DNA from 2 places in the Paenibacillus sp. N3/727 genome. Region 2 is predicted to be linked to the other one. Evidence: a T-box and tRNA genes for the amino acid it is inferred to sense, from the RefSeq annotation. Region 2 holds a T-box; the other holds one or more tRNA genes.
The links. The T-box of region 2 lies ahead of trpS (tryptophan--tRNA ligase). A T-box ahead of a tRNA ligase gene usually reads a tRNA of that ligase, here a tRNA-Trp.

Region 1 (7,414 bases), 590 kb from region 2:
GCTTCCGCTTGCGGGTGACGGAATCGGTGCATCATTTTGGATGCTACTTGGGATTCCAGTACCGACTGTCCACGTGCGGCTGCCCGGATGGCATCGGCAACCTCCGAAGCTCTGGACGTCTTCAGCAAATAGCTGAATGCCCCCGCTTCGATGACAGGATACATTTTTTCATCATCCAAATAGCTGGTAAGGACGATCACTTTACAGTCAGGATACAGCTTTAGCAGCTGCCGAGTGGTCTCTATCCCGTCCATTCCTTCCATTACGAGGTCCATCAGCACCACATCCGGATGATATTCTTTTGCTAACCGTATGCCTTCTTCTCCACTACCGGCTTCTCCGACCACTTCAATCCCGTCCTCCGTGCCCAGCACGGCGGCAAGCCCGATTCGAACCATTTCATGATCATCAACAAGCAGCACTTTAATTGGCGTTTCCAACTCCATCTACTTCACCCCGGTTTCGTTCTTCGTCCATCAGAGGGACGGATATCTCGATGCGAGTTCCTTTACCGGGCGCAGTAATAAACTGTATGGAGCCGCCAAGCTCCGTCACCCGTTCCTGCATGGTAGAAAGACCATAAGAGGTTTGTTTTTTCTCATCCACCTCAAACCCCACCCCATCATCCCGCAGCGTAACACGCACCGTGTTTTGCTTCCGCTGAATGCGGATGTCCATTCTGTCCGCTTTGGCATGTCTCAACGTATTGGACATCGCTTCTTGGATAATGCGGAATAGATGATTCTCAATCCCTTTCACAAGGGTTACTCCTTCATCCATTTCCAATGTAATCTCCATTGGGACTTTAATCTGCAGCTCCCGTATCAGTTCACGGAGACCCTGCTCAAGTGCTTTACCCTCCAGGTATACCGGGCGCAAATGAAGCAGGAGTGCCCGCATTTCCGACTGAGCTACCGCGGACATTTCCTCAATCAGAGCTACTTGCCGCTGTGCTTTACCAAAATCCTTTTCTAGCGTACGACCAACGGCAGTGGCCGTCATCGATATGGCGAACAGCTGTTGAGATACCGAATCATGAAGCTCCCGTGCCAGACGCTGCCTCTCCTCCACAATGGCCGTTACACGGGCCTGTTCAGCCAGTTGTGCGTTGTTGGTAGATAAACGCTGAAGCGAATTCACTTGCTCCTCCCAGCGTTTACTGATCCGTCCCAGCTGTTCTCCAAGGCGTCCTACCTCATCCTCTCCCATGTCGGGCATGATAGCTGAAGTTACGCCGCCTTTTTCCCAAGTGACTAAGGTTTCCCTAACCCCATCAAGCCTTCGTTTTATCCGGTAGCTCTGAAAAAAACCATACACAGCTCCCAAGCTAACCGGTAAAAGCACTAACGTTATCCCTGCTTGAATACCATTCCTCCAGGAATCAAAAGGCTTCAAATAGTCGTATGTATATAAAATGTACAGCGTAACCAGCATAACCACAAAGCCCAGAAGGGTGCCCTCACGGATACTTCGGGTAATGATATTAGCCTTTTTCTCCGATTTCATCGGGCAGCCCTCCTGCTTTCCTCACTTTGCGGTATCTTGGATCAAACCAGGCGTATGTTGAGATCACCACCAAGATATGAAACGATAAACTTCACTTTATATTCACTAGATTCATAGTTCGGCGATTTCCAGTTCAGACGATTCATGATTCCGGTCTCCCGCTGCCTGCCGATGTCTATAGATCCAAAAAGAACAAATGCTTCAATCTCTACACCATAATAGTCAGGTAACGCTAAATCGATATCTCCAAGAATACCATGGAACATCATAACCGTACTACGTTCCTCTGGCAATGCAAGCGACAAATCCACATCAGCTTCACCAAGGACATGCCACACGCTCATACTCTTCATGACCCATGGAGCACTGTCCCAATCAAAGTTGGACATAAAATTCTGCCTTTGAACGAATCGGTCATTTTCGTGAGCACGGCGTGCTTTCCCATAAAATATTCCGAGCGACAACAAGCCGATTCCGATAATGAGCATTAGGTGATCCAGAAGAAGCAGGACGGTTCCTACACCAAGTATAATATATCCCTTTCGGACAGAGCCGCTTCGAATCTGATGAATACCTGCAACCATCAGTAGAAGAGCGACGATGGTAAAGAAACCAAACCATCTGCCGAAAAGCATAAACACACCGATGCCAATCAATCCAAATGCAATCCAGCGATTTCTATCCATGCCGCACCTCCCCACGATGATTATAAGCCATGAAAAGCCAAAACAGTGCGGGGATCCGCACCGTATGGCTTACCATTATATACTGAACGGATTACCTCGAAATTATGAAGGATACCCCAATATCCGTACATCAAGTTCATTCAGTAGTTTATCACATTTCCTAGTTTTACGAATACTTCTTTTATAAAATCCTGACTTGCTTCTTCCTTTTACTCTTCTTTTGCAGAGCCACCATTCATTTTGTTTCTGAGAGCGTTAAGCTGCTCATCCACTTTCATCTGCTTTTCAACGTCCACAGGACTAGTGTAAGCTACGTTGTTCGGACGGTATGGTGCACGCATTACATCCGCTTCTGCTTCCAACTGCATTATCTTTTCTTCCATGCGGTGGAAGCCCATCGAGGCGCTGCCGCTTTCGATCGAGTGCAGACTACTTACTTGCGACATTTGCTTCTTCGCTTTAGCCATTTGAGCACGAGCTACAAGCTCATTACGCTTGTTGCGCATTTTGTAGAACTCATCCTTCATTTCATGAAGCTGAGCAACCAATTCTTTGGCTTGAGTTTCAGACTGCAGGTGAAGCTCTGTGTATTCTGTTTCTTTTTGATCAAAATATATTTTCTCTTCCAGAAGCTTACGTGCAACTTCCTCTTGACCGTTCTTCAAAGCCAGTTCTGCTTGAGCTTCACGCTGAGCAGCCATTTTCACGGCTTCTTCCACACGTTGTTTCATGCGGCGCTCATTAGCCATTTGCTTAGCAACCGTTACCTCTGCCTCGTGAATTTCTGCTTCCATGTCGCGCAAATATTGATTCAGCATAACAATTGGATCTTCAACCTTATCGAGCAACTCGTTCACCGATGCTTTTGTCATATCTTTAATTCTTTTAAATACTCCCATTTTATAAATCTCCCTTCTCATACTTCGATAGTTTTTTCTTAAGTTCTTCTATTTCTTTCTTCATAGCCTTCTTCTCTATGTCCTTCATCATGGAATCCAGATCAGCCTCTGGCGCTTCCTCATGTCTAGAGGCATATCCTCTGTCATAAGATGACGGTCCTGCATTTCTCGGTCCAAAGTTGTCCCGGTCATCACGATAAGTTCCGCCAGGACGGTTGTTATAGCCGCCATATGAGCCGTTCGGTCCATAATGGTAATTGTTCTGACCACGGCCTGGGCCGCTCGGGCCATATGGATCGTGATAATAAGGTTCCTTCGGAATGACCAATGAAGCGATCAAATAAATCAATAATGTCGTACCGCCAGTAAAGAAGATACTGATGACAAATATAATACGGAGCAGGGTTGTTTCTACACCGAACGTTTCAGACAATCCGCCTATCAACCCGGTGAACATTTTATCTCTGGTAGAACGGTACAATCTTGTCATATTTACTCCTTTCCGCTGTTATTCAGCTTCTCCTTCAAACGGGCAAGCTCGCGATCCAACACGGTCGAAACACTTTCACCAGTCTGAACCAGATACTCTTGGCCCATTTTACGAATGTCGCGGAGACTCTTTGCTTCAAGCTCCCAATCGTTGAGACGGTCATCCAACCGGTTGAACATTTTCGGTACATCTTGGCCACCATAAGATCCTGTACGCTCATTCATTTTTTGCTGAAGTCGCAGTGTCTCCATCCGAGCAACATAATACTGACGCTTACTGTATACCGACTGATATTCCATACGAAGCTCACCCAGCTGTTCTTCTACTTCTCTGAGCGATTCGCGGCTGGTCATTAACAGCCCCTCATACTGTTCAATCTTTTCTTCATAGATCAGTTTTTCTTGAAGAGCCAGTTTCGCCAAATGGTCTTCCCCAGCTTTCAGTGCCAGAAGTGCTTGTTCTTCCCGTTTGTTCTTCATCGTCTCAGCTTGGCTTACCTGCAGCTTCAATTGTCGTGTATGAGACTCACACTGTTGCAGTAGCTTCTCAGCCTCCGTAATGTCCCGCCGGGTAGAATGTAGAAACTGATCAATCAATCGAACTGGATCCTGACTTTGTTCAAGCTTCTCATTTAGAGTGGCAGCCGTGATGTCCCTTATGCGTCGAAAAACACTCATATTTTCTTTATCCTCCTCTTCTATCAAGTTCATTATGTTACAGGTTTATTAGTAGTAACGACGGCCATTTCCACCTTTAAATCGGGACACTCCGTAGACGATCAAGACAATCCCAAGTATCGGACCGAACAGCCAGGAAAGCTTACCGATCAGCGACAATACGCCGATACCTAGTATGATCCAGCCGAAGAACGTGTTACCGCGGCGGATTCCGTAATAGCCAAGTGCGATCATCGCCAGTGGTATCAGTAAGCTGAACAACCATCCAAGGAATGGACCGAATACGCCAAGTAATACTAACGCGCCCAAACCAATAAGGAGGATTCCCATTCCATTATCTTTTGTGCTTCTCATTTATACACCGCCTTTCCGTCTTATTTATCATTCGTTTGTGACTTGTTCAACCTTATGACCTTATTTTAGGTTATTTCTATTCAATCTAAAACGGACCCTGGACGGTTTTTCATCCTCGACCTAAGTCGGGGAAGGGATAAGACCTCAGTCTAAACACGACTACAACAAATAGCGAATAACAGCACCATGCCATCATTCGCAGTTCTTACTATTGCTGCTTATCCGTTTATTCTTCCGCCATAACATCATTAGGAACGTATGAAAGTGAAAGTATCCAATATCTCACTCTCTAGCCTCTTTACTCTATAGTAAAAATATGGGCCGTGCGTAACCCCCAACGCCACACTGCGCGTTGTATGACCGCGCTCAACCACAGAACACAAAAAAAGAACGTGGATAATATCCACGTTCTTTTTGATGATGCCGGTGAAGGGACTCGAACCCCCACGGTTTCCCTCACGATTTTGAGTCGCGCGCGTCTGCCAATTCCGCCACACCGGCTTACTTAATGGCGTGCCCTAAGAGATTCGAACTCCTGACCTTTTGATTCGTAGTCAAACGCTCTATCCAGCTGAGCTAAGGGCACATAGTTATAATGGAGGCGCCACCCAGATTCGAACTGGGGATAAAGCTTTTGCAGAGCTGTGCCTTACCACTTGGCTATGGCGCCAAAAACAAAAATGGAGCGGACGACGGGAATCGAACCCGCGACCCTCGCCTTGGCAAGGCGATGCTCTACCGCTGAGCCACGTCCGCATAAAAATCAATGGCTGGGGATATAGGATTCGAACCTATGCATGACGGAGTCAAAGTCCGTTGCCTTACCGCTTGGCTAATCCCCAATATGACTTTTGAAAAATATGGGGCGATCGATGGGACTTGAACCCACGAATGCCGGAGCCACAGACCGGTGCGTTAACCCCTTCGCCACGACCGCCATATTCAAAATCATAGTTCTATTGGCAGGGGCAGCAGGAATTGAACCCACACTAACGGTTTTGGAGACCGCTGTTCTACCTTTAAACTATGCCCCTATAAAACTGGTGGAGGATGATGGATTCGAACCACCGAACTCGGACGAGAACAGATTTACAGTCTGCTGCGTTTGGCCACTTCGCTAATCCTCCATGTGGTGCCGGCGAGAGGACTTGAACCCCCAACCTACTGATTACAAGTCAGTTGCTCTACCAGTTGAGCTACACCGGCGTATACAGTTGTTAAAACAAATGGTGGCTCGGGACGGAATCGAACCGCCGACACGAGGATTTTCAGTCCTCTGCTCTACCGACTGAGCTACCGAGCCATAAAAGCTCTTTCGGTTATAATGAAGAATGGCGGAACTGACGGGATTCGAACCCGCGATCTCCTGCGTGACAGGCAGGCATGTTAGGCCTCTACACCACAGTTCCACAAGGCACTATCGCTGTTATATAGCGATATAATTGGTTGCGGGGGCAGGATTTGAACCTACGACCTTCGGGTTATGAGCCCGACGAGCTACCGAACTGCTCCACCCCGCGTCATTAAAAGGTGTATATATGGTGGAGGCTGAGGGGTTCGAACCCCCGACCCTCTGCTTGTAAGGCAGATGCTCTCCCAGCTGAGCTAAGCCTCCATAATTAAACCGACTTTTATCTTATCAAATTACTACTCACTTATCAAGAGTTAATCTTGCATAAAAACCTGAAGCAAGCAAATAAATGGTGACCCGTAGGGGATACTCTCACTTTGTTCGAGACTGCGAAGTATTCCTATCGATGTCTATGCTTCGACGAACCATTGGGATTCTCATCCCCAGAAGCAAGCAAATAAATGGTGACCCGTAGGGGATTCGAACCCCTGTTACCTCCGTGAAAGGGAGGTGTCTTAACCCCTTGACCAACGGGCCTTACTGAAATATATAGTGGCGGAGAGAGAGGGATTCGAACCCTCGAGACGCTTTTGGCGCCTACACGATTTCCAATCGTGCTCCTTCGGCCAACTCGGACACCTCTCCATAAATGGCTCCCCGAACAGGACTCGAACCTGTGACAACTCGATTAACAGTCGAGTGCTCTACCAACTGAGCTATCAGGGAACATTATTCAATTCAAGTGTTTAATCACTTGAAAACTAGATACGAAACGTTATTTGCGAATATTTAGGATAAGCCCTCGACCGATTAGTATTGGTCAGCTCCATGCATTGCTGCACTTCCACCTCCAACCTATCTACCTCGTCGTCTTCAAGGGGTCTTACTAATTGGGAAATCTCATCTTGAGGGGGGCTTCACGCTTAGATGCTTTCAGCGCTTATCCCTTCCGTACGTAGCTACCCAGCCATGCTCCTGGCGGAACAACTGGTGCACCAGCGGTACGTCCATCCCGGTCCTCTCGTACTAAGGACAGCTCCTCTCAAATTTCCTACGCCCACGACAGATAGGGACCGAACTGTCTCACGACGTTCTGAACCCAGCTCGCGTACCGCTTTAATGGGCGAACAGCCCAACCCTTGGGACCTACTTCAGCCCCAGGATGCGATGAGCCGACATCGAGGTGCCAAACCTCCCCGTCGATGTGGACTCTTGGGGGAGATAAGCCTGTTATCCCCAGGGTAGCTTTTATCCGTTGAGCGATGGCCCTTCCATGCGGTACCACCGGATCACTAAGCCCGACTTTCGTCCCTGCTCGACTTGTAGGTCTCGCAGTCAAGCTCCCTTATGCCTTTGCACTCTTCGAATGATTTCCAACCATTCTGAGGGAACCTTGGGGCGCCTCCGTTACTCTTTAGGAGGCGACCGCCCCAGTCAAACTGCCCACCAGA
Region 2 (7,414 bases):
CCGTAAGCATTACCGATGACCATACCGAGTGGTACCCCGAGAACAAGCGATCCGCTGATTCCCATATAGATAATTCCGATCGCGCGACCTTTGTGCGATTCCGGAACGAGCGAGGCTGCCATCGAGACGGACAGTACAATGATGACGGATCCGCTCATAGCAGATAATGCACGGGCTGCGATGATTGCTGCATAACTTGATGTGAAAGCTACGATCAGATTACTGATCATAAAGGCAGTCATCATGTACAGATAGAGCTTTTTGCGTTCCATTTTAGCGGTCACATTAATCAGAATCGGACCTGAGATTGCAAAGGCAATGGAAAAGATGGTGATAAACTGACCAGCAGAACTGATGGATATTTGAAGATCCTCTGCAATGAGATTCAGAATGCCTCCAACGATGAGTTCAACCATACCGACGACAAACGCCGCGATGGCCAATATATATACGCGAAAATTCAAACAGACACATCCTTATCTCATAAAGTATCAAATTTAAGTTACTACCATTATAGTAACCTTGGTTATCTGATGCAACCTTTTTTCGTGTTCAAATAACCGTATATTCTTTTTAGCCGATTTAAAGTCACCCCGGAGTGATAGCCTGTCCTATATCATCGTGGTAATATTTGAATAATTCGACTTGAAAGGGTGCTGTAATGCCTTTTTCAAGAAATTCAGAACTTTTGGTGGAGGTGAATTTGCCAGATGGACAGGCCTCAGAGTGTCATGCGTGATCATATTCTTTTTCCGGACAGCTCTTTTCCATTTACGGCTTCGACGACGGAAGGGGTTAACCCCGGATTCCAACGTCTGCACTGGCATCAATCTCTGGAAATGAACTACATACGAAGCGGAAGCGGTTACTATCTCATTAACGGGATGAAAGTACCGTTTGAAGAAGGCGATCTTGTCTTCATTAACAGCGACGATTTGCACCGGGCTTTTGAAACGAAAGATCTGGTGATGGATATTATTATGTTCGATCCCTCGCTCCTGGCCATTGATCTGAAGTATGACCCGGAACTGATGCATCCTTTCCGCGAAGCCGGTGTGCATTTCGGCCATATCGTCACTCACGATAAGCCCGTTAGCCGGGAATTGGTGGGGCTGTTCCAACGGATGATGGAAGAGAATCGTATGAAAGACGATGCTTTTATGAGTCTGATTCGTGCGGATCTGATTCGCTTTCTGGGGTTGACCAACCGTCACCTACACGAGACACCGCAGCAGACGGTCCATCTGTCTATGAAATATCGTGGCATGCATGTGCTGAGGGATGTACTTCATACAATGGAACTGAATCTTGGCTACGGCTGGACGCTGAATGAGCTGGCCGATCTCGCCCATTTAAGTCCTTCGCGGTTCAGTGCCCTGTTTCATCAGGCTGTCGGCACTTCACCGCTGAATTATTTAATTCAGTTGAGATTGACCCATGCAGTGCATTTGCTCGAGACAACGGATCTGAAAATTATCGGCATCGCCGAGGAATGCGGGTTTCGGAATCTTTCCAACTTCAACCGGCTCTTCAAACAGCATGTCGGCATATCGCCAAGTGAACTGAGAGAGCGGTCATAATAGGGAACCCAAGCATATGACAGTAAGATAGTATCAGTTCTTACGTGTATAGCAGTAGTTTGAACTGCCGTAAAAGAGTATCTTGTACATATAACAACAGTTTGATCCCGTGATCAGCGGAAGGAGTGATGTACATGAGGAGATATTTGGGCGTGGACGCCGGAGGAAGCAAGACTCATGCCGTTATTGTAGATGAGCGCGGTAATGTGTTAGGCAAAGGAATGGCGGGTAACGGAAATCATCAAATTGACCGTGAAAAGGCGGAAAGTAACATCAACGCTGCCTGCGACGCAGCACTGCTTGAAGCCGGAATTACGAAAAAAGACGTCAACTTTGCCTACTTCGGATTGGCTGGAGCGGACCGTGAAACGGATTATGAGATTTTGCGCCCGATGATCGGCGGAATGGGGTATCTGAAGCACGAGATTGCCTGTGATACGATGATCGGCATGCGCGCGGGTACAAACCGTCCTTACGGTGCGGCGATTATTTGCGGAACCGGATTTAACAGCGCGGCCCGTAATGCGGATAGCGAGGAGCTGCAGTACGGCGGTTTTGGCTTTAAGTATGGTGACGGCTACGCAGGAGGGTCAGGTTTAGCAATGCTCGCGTTCCGGTCTGTCATGAGGGCGTGGGATGGCCGCGGGCCTGAGACGCGATTAACTTCTTTGGTGCTCGATCACATGGGTTATACTTCTGTTGAAGCATTGTTCGAGGACGTGCTGTACGATAAAATCTCCATTCCGTCCAGTCTGGTGAAAATTTTACTGGAAGCGGCTGAAGCAGGGGATGCTGTAGCGGTCTCCATTCTTGAAACTGAAGGTGAAGAGATGGCTAATGCCGTATGTGCCTTGATCAGACGTCTTGGCATGTCGGATGAAACGTTTGATATCGTCTATATTGGAAGCGTTTTGAACAAGGGAAAAAGCTCAATTCTCACCGATGCCATTGAACGCGGAGTTGCCGCACGGGCACCTCATGCAAGATGCGTTCATTTAACCTCAGATCCGGTAGCAGGCGCCCTGATGAGTGCGATGGAGTCGGATGGCCAAGTGATCGACGCTGAGACGGAAGGAAAATTGAAATCTTTATCTTTTTAATAGATCTTAGTTCACTAATTTATATAAACATCATCTTATGGAGGCGATTCAAGTGGCACAATCAACCGGTCTCAAAATAACCGTCATCGGCGGAGGCTCCTCTTACACACCAGAAATCGTGGAAGGATTCATTCGCAATTATGACCAAATGCCCATTCGTGAGCTGTGGTTCGTGGACATCGAGGAAGGCAAGCACAAGCTGGACATCGTTGGCAACCTGGCTAAACGCATGATTGAGAAATCTGGACTTCCTATTGAGGTTCATCTGACACTCGATCGCAAGCGTGCGATTGAAGGTGCAGACTTCGTGACGACACAGATGCGTGTCGGCCTGCTGGCAGCGCGGAAGCTGGATGAGCATATTCCGATTCAACATGGAGTTATCGGCCAAGAGACAACAGGCCCGGGGGGCATGATGAAGGCGCTTCGTACGGTGCCGGTCATTCTGGATATTTGCCGCGATATCGAGGAGTTGGCACCGAATGCGTGGATGCTGAACTTTACGAATCCGGCGGGTATTGTCACTGAAGCGGTGCTGAAGCACAGCAAAGTTCGCTCGGTCGGTCTGTGCAACTCTCCGATTAACTTCCAGAAGTTCTTGGCTGCAGAGTATCAGGTACCAGAGAAGGATGTATTGCCTGAGTTTGTAGGTATCAACCATCTGCACTGGGTAACCTCCGCCATCGTTCGTGGGGAAGAAAAGCTTCCGGAACTGCTGGACGGCGGCAAAAGCTATACAGCGAAAAATGTGCCTACCCTCGGCTGGGATGCCGATTTCCTGAAATCCTTGGGCGCGATCCCGACGTATTACTTGAAATATTTCTACATGAAGGACACAATGTTCACAGACATGAAGGCATCTCTGGAAAAGGACGGTACCCGTGCCGACATCGTCAGTCGTGTGGAAACGGAATTGTTCGAGCTGTATAAAGACGTGAACCTTGACGTGAAGCCGAAGCAGCTGGAACAGCGGGGCGGAGCTTTCTATTCTGAAGCAGCGGTGAATCTGATGAATTCCATCTACAACGACAAACGTGATATTCAGGCATTGAACGTAGCGAACGGCAATACTTTCGATTTTCTGCCGTCGGATGCGAGCATTGAGGTCAACTGCGTAGTGACAGGACAAGGTCCGGTTACATTGGCGCCCAAGAACGTTCCGGAGCATGTAAAAGGCCTAATGCATGCGGTGAAAGTATACGAGAAGTTAACGATTGACGCGGCAGTAACTGGCGATCGCGGCATTGCTCTGCAAGCGCTGGCTCATCATCCGCTCGTTCCTTCCGTTGATGTGGCCAAGAAGGTGCTGGATGAGCTGTTGGAAGCACACAAACCATACTTGCCTGCATTCTTTAAATAATTGACTAGATATTGGACTAATCCTATGGTTTTATAGTAAAAGGCCTCCCGTAGAAGAGGAAGATGCAGCCTGGTGCGGCTGTTGTCATCCTCTTCTTGGGAGGCTTTTCATTTGTTTAGAACGTTACAAATCCCATAGCGCGTTTCGCGGCAAGCAGTGTGTTCTGAGCAGCTTCATTGGCACGGCGGGCGCCGTCTTTCAGAATATTGTCCAGCTCTTCAGAATGGACGATTTCATGGTATGTTTTCTGGATCGGCTCCAGCTTGGTAATGACTACTTCCGCCAATTCCTTTTTAAGCGCGCCGTAGCCTTGGCCTTCATAGCGCTTCTCAATCGTCTCAATGGAATCGCCTGAAAATACGGAATAAATCTCAATCAGGTTGCTGACCTCAGGTTTGGTATCCCAGTCATAACGGACGTTCATTTCGGAGTCCGTTACGGCTCTGGAGAACTTTTTGCGGATTACGGCCGGGTCATCAAGAAGCGACACGTAGCTGTTCTGGTTCGGGTTGCTTTTGCTCATTTTACTGGATGGATCGTCGAGACCCATGATTCGTGCACCCGTGTCCTGGATGATCGGCTCAGGCAGCACAAATGTATTACCGAACTTATTATTAAATCGCGTAGCCAGATCGCGTGTCAGCTCGATATGCTGCTTTTGGTCATCCCCGACAGGTACGTGAGTAGTCCGGTAGAGCAAGATGTCGGCAGCCATCAGAACCGGATAAGTGAACAGGGCTGAGCTGACGGTATCCTTACCTTCGGACTTGTCTTTAAACTGCGTCATCCGGCTCAGTTCACCGAAATGTGCCTGTGTCTCCAGCAGCCATGAAAGCTCGGCGTGAGCAGGTACCTGTGACTGAAGGAAAATGACAGCCTTCTTCGGGTCGATGCCTGCGGCAATGTACAGGGCGGCAATGTCCCGGGACCGCTGGTGTAGCTCTTTGGGGTCCTGATACACCGTTACTGCGTGCAGATCAGGGATGAAGAAGTAGCATTCATAGTCGTGCTGGTTAGCCACAAATTGGCTCAGTGAGCCGCTGTATCCTCCAATGTTCAAATCTCCGCTGGGCTTGATACCTGACAGCATTCTTTTGTTCATATTGATTGACCTCCTTAGGTTTATGAAAAAATAAAAAAACACCTCGCCCCTTGCTCAGGGACGAAGTGTTTGACTCCGCGGTACCACCACTTTTCGGCAACCATGTGCCGCACTTTAACATGACGGGAAGAAAGGCTTTAAGTCTGAATGCCTGTTCCGATCACTTCTCCCATGGTAACGGGGGAGAGCCGTCAAAGCCTACTGGCCTGCCGGGCAGGGGTTCGGTTTGAAGCGAAGGGACCCATTCACATACCTCATTGTACCGGACCTCACACCTGTCGCCGGCTCGCTTGGACAATGATGGATAAGCTACTATTTTCCCTTCATCGCTTTCGTGTATTCGTTCCTATAAAGATGCCATATTTCAGAAAGATCGTCAAGCGGGCAACTATCTAGTATAAAAAATCCCTGAGCTTATAGGCTCAGAGAGTAGGGCTGGGTGATATTACACACCAGAGTATGCCATAAATCCGCCGTCCACCGGAATGACGGTTCCTGTTACGAATCCGGATGTCTGCTCATCCACCAGCCAGAGGACCGTACCGAGCAGATCTTCCGGCACGCCAAACCGCCTCATGGGGGTATGGGTAATAATTTTATGAGAGCGTTCGGTCAATGAGCCGTCTTCATGAGTCAGCAGTTTGCGGTTCTGCTCCGTCAGGAAGAAGCCCGGGGCAATGGCGTTGACCCGGATGCCGGACTCGGCTAAATGCACAGCCAGCCACTGCGTGAAGTTGTTGATTGCGGCTTTCGCAGCACTGTAGGCAGGCACCTTGGTCATCGGCGACGGTGCGCTCATCGATGAAACGTTGAGCACGACTGCGCCCGGACGGCCGAGCATGCTATGGCCGAATATTTGCGTCGGGATAAGCGTACCGATGAAATTCAGATCCATAACACTCCGGAACCCGGGAACGCTGAGGTCAAAAAAGGTGGAAACCTCAGGTTTCTCAAAATCCTCCGGCCGAAAAACTTCGTTAGTCGTATTGGCATCCTTGTGATTGCCACCGGCTCCGTTAATGAGAATATCGCACGGTCCTAACAGCTCACGTACCGACTGCTCGGCATGGCGCACGCTGTCTGCATCGGTGACGTCGCATACGACAGCAACCGCTTCGCCGCCTGCTGCCTTAATCTCGCCCGCAACGAGTTGGCCTTTCTCCACTGTGCGGTTCAGCACGGCTACTTTAACGCCCTGGCGGCCCAGCTCCAGCGCCATTGCGCGGCATAAGACACCGGAACCGCCTGTTACAACAGCTACTTTTCCTTCAAGAGCAGGATGCTTCGGAAGTTTCGTGATCTGCGGAGATTCATTCATACGGTGGAAGCCTCCTTTTCCTTGACGATTCTGGACCTCTCCAAGGAATCCCATACACCCCATAAATACATGATGCCGAGTGCACGGTCATACAGTCCGTATCCCGGCCGGCACTCCTCACCCCAGATATGACGCCCGTGATCGGGTCTGCAGTATCCATTGAAACCGTTGTCATTATAGGCTTTAACAATGCCGGCGATATCAACGGTTCCATCCTGCGTCCGGTGTGACGTCTCGATGAAATCTCCGTTATCAAATACTCGCACGTTACGGATATGCGTAAACGGAATCCGGTCATGGAATTCATGGATCATCCCGATGATGTCATTGTCAGGATTCGCTCCGAGAGATCCACTGCACAGTGTTATGCTGTTCGACGGACTGTCGTACAGCTTCAAGAATCTGCGGATATTATCCTGACTCGTAATGACACGAGGCAGCCCAAAGATTGGCCAAGGCGGATCATCCGGGTGAATCGCCATTCTAATGCCGCATTGCTCTGCCGCCGGAATGACGGCGTTCAGGAAATACTCTAGGTTGTTCCACAAATCCTCTTCCGTCACGTTCCGGTAGGCCTCGAATAGGGAAGTTAAATGAGCAAGGCGATCCGGTTCCCAGCCGGGCATGGTCAGTGTGCTATTTTCATTTATGTTACGTACCAGCTCCATCGGATCAATGCCATGAATCAATGCCATTTCGAAAAAGAGTGCCGTTGATCCGTCGCCAGTAGCCCTATGCAGATCCGTACGCACCCAGTCAAACACCGGCATGAAGTTGTAACAGATGACTTTGACGCCGACCTGCGCCAGCTTCTCCATCGTGCGGATGTAGTTGGTTATGTAGTGATCGCGGGAAGGAAGGCCCAGTTTAATGTCCTCGTGCACATTCACACTTTCAACTACATCCAGATGAAGTCCGTACGCTTCTGCTTGTTTATGGACTTCCTGAATCCGT

Region 1: it encodes a tRNA-Trp, which carries the amino acid that the T-box ahead of trpS (tryptophan--tRNA ligase) is inferred to sense. The anticodon was not compared.

What each region holds. Positions count from the first base shown of each region.
Region 1 is NZ_CP093336.1:5,465,725-5,473,138, forward strand. It holds gene MNQ98_RS25455 (response regulator) at 1-446, opposite strand, end outside; gene MNQ98_RS25460 (sensor histidine kinase) at 424-1,506, opposite strand; gene liaF (cell wall-active antibiotics response protein LiaF) at 1,548-2,192, opposite strand; gene MNQ98_RS25470 (PspA/IM30 family protein) at 2,402-3,091, opposite strand; gene MNQ98_RS25475 (PspC domain-containing protein) at 3,093-3,581, opposite strand; gene MNQ98_RS25480 (PspA/IM30 family protein) at 3,584-4,258, opposite strand; gene MNQ98_RS25485 (hypothetical protein) at 4,307-4,612, opposite strand; tRNA gene MNQ98_RS25490 (tRNA-Leu) at 5,034-5,113, opposite strand; tRNA gene MNQ98_RS25495 (tRNA-Arg) at 5,122-5,198, opposite strand; tRNA gene MNQ98_RS25500 (tRNA-Cys) at 5,209-5,282, opposite strand; tRNA gene MNQ98_RS25505 (tRNA-Gly) at 5,294-5,368, opposite strand; tRNA gene MNQ98_RS25510 (tRNA-Gln) at 5,380-5,454, opposite strand; tRNA gene MNQ98_RS25515 (tRNA-His) at 5,474-5,549, opposite strand; tRNA gene MNQ98_RS25520 (tRNA-Trp) at 5,573-5,646, opposite strand; tRNA gene MNQ98_RS25525 (tRNA-Tyr) at 5,654-5,739, opposite strand; tRNA gene MNQ98_RS25530 (tRNA-Thr) at 5,743-5,818, opposite strand; tRNA gene MNQ98_RS25535 (tRNA-Phe) at 5,840-5,915, opposite strand; tRNA gene MNQ98_RS25540 (tRNA-Asp) at 5,945-6,021, opposite strand; tRNA gene MNQ98_RS25545 (tRNA-Met) at 6,056-6,132, opposite strand; tRNA gene MNQ98_RS25550 (tRNA-Val) at 6,152-6,227, opposite strand; tRNA gene MNQ98_RS25555 (tRNA-Glu) at 6,426-6,500, opposite strand; tRNA gene MNQ98_RS25560 (tRNA-Ser) at 6,517-6,608, opposite strand; tRNA gene MNQ98_RS25565 (tRNA-Asn) at 6,614-6,689, opposite strand; rRNA gene MNQ98_RS25570 (23S ribosomal RNA) at 6,754-7,414, opposite strand, start outside.
Region 2 is NZ_CP093336.1:6,058,061-6,065,474, reverse strand. It holds gene MNQ98_RS28295 (MFS transporter) at 1-416, opposite strand, end outside; gene MNQ98_RS28290 (AraC family transcriptional regulator) at 711-1,580, shown strand; gene MNQ98_RS28285 (N-acetylglucosamine kinase) at 1,715-2,680, shown strand; gene MNQ98_RS28280 (6-phospho-beta-glucosidase) at 2,733-4,040, shown strand; gene trpS (tryptophan--tRNA ligase) at 4,156-5,142, opposite strand; T-box leader at 5,196-5,478, opposite strand; gene MNQ98_RS28270 (SDR family oxidoreductase) at 5,588-6,442, opposite strand; gene uxuA (mannonate dehydratase) at 6,457-7,414, opposite strand, start outside.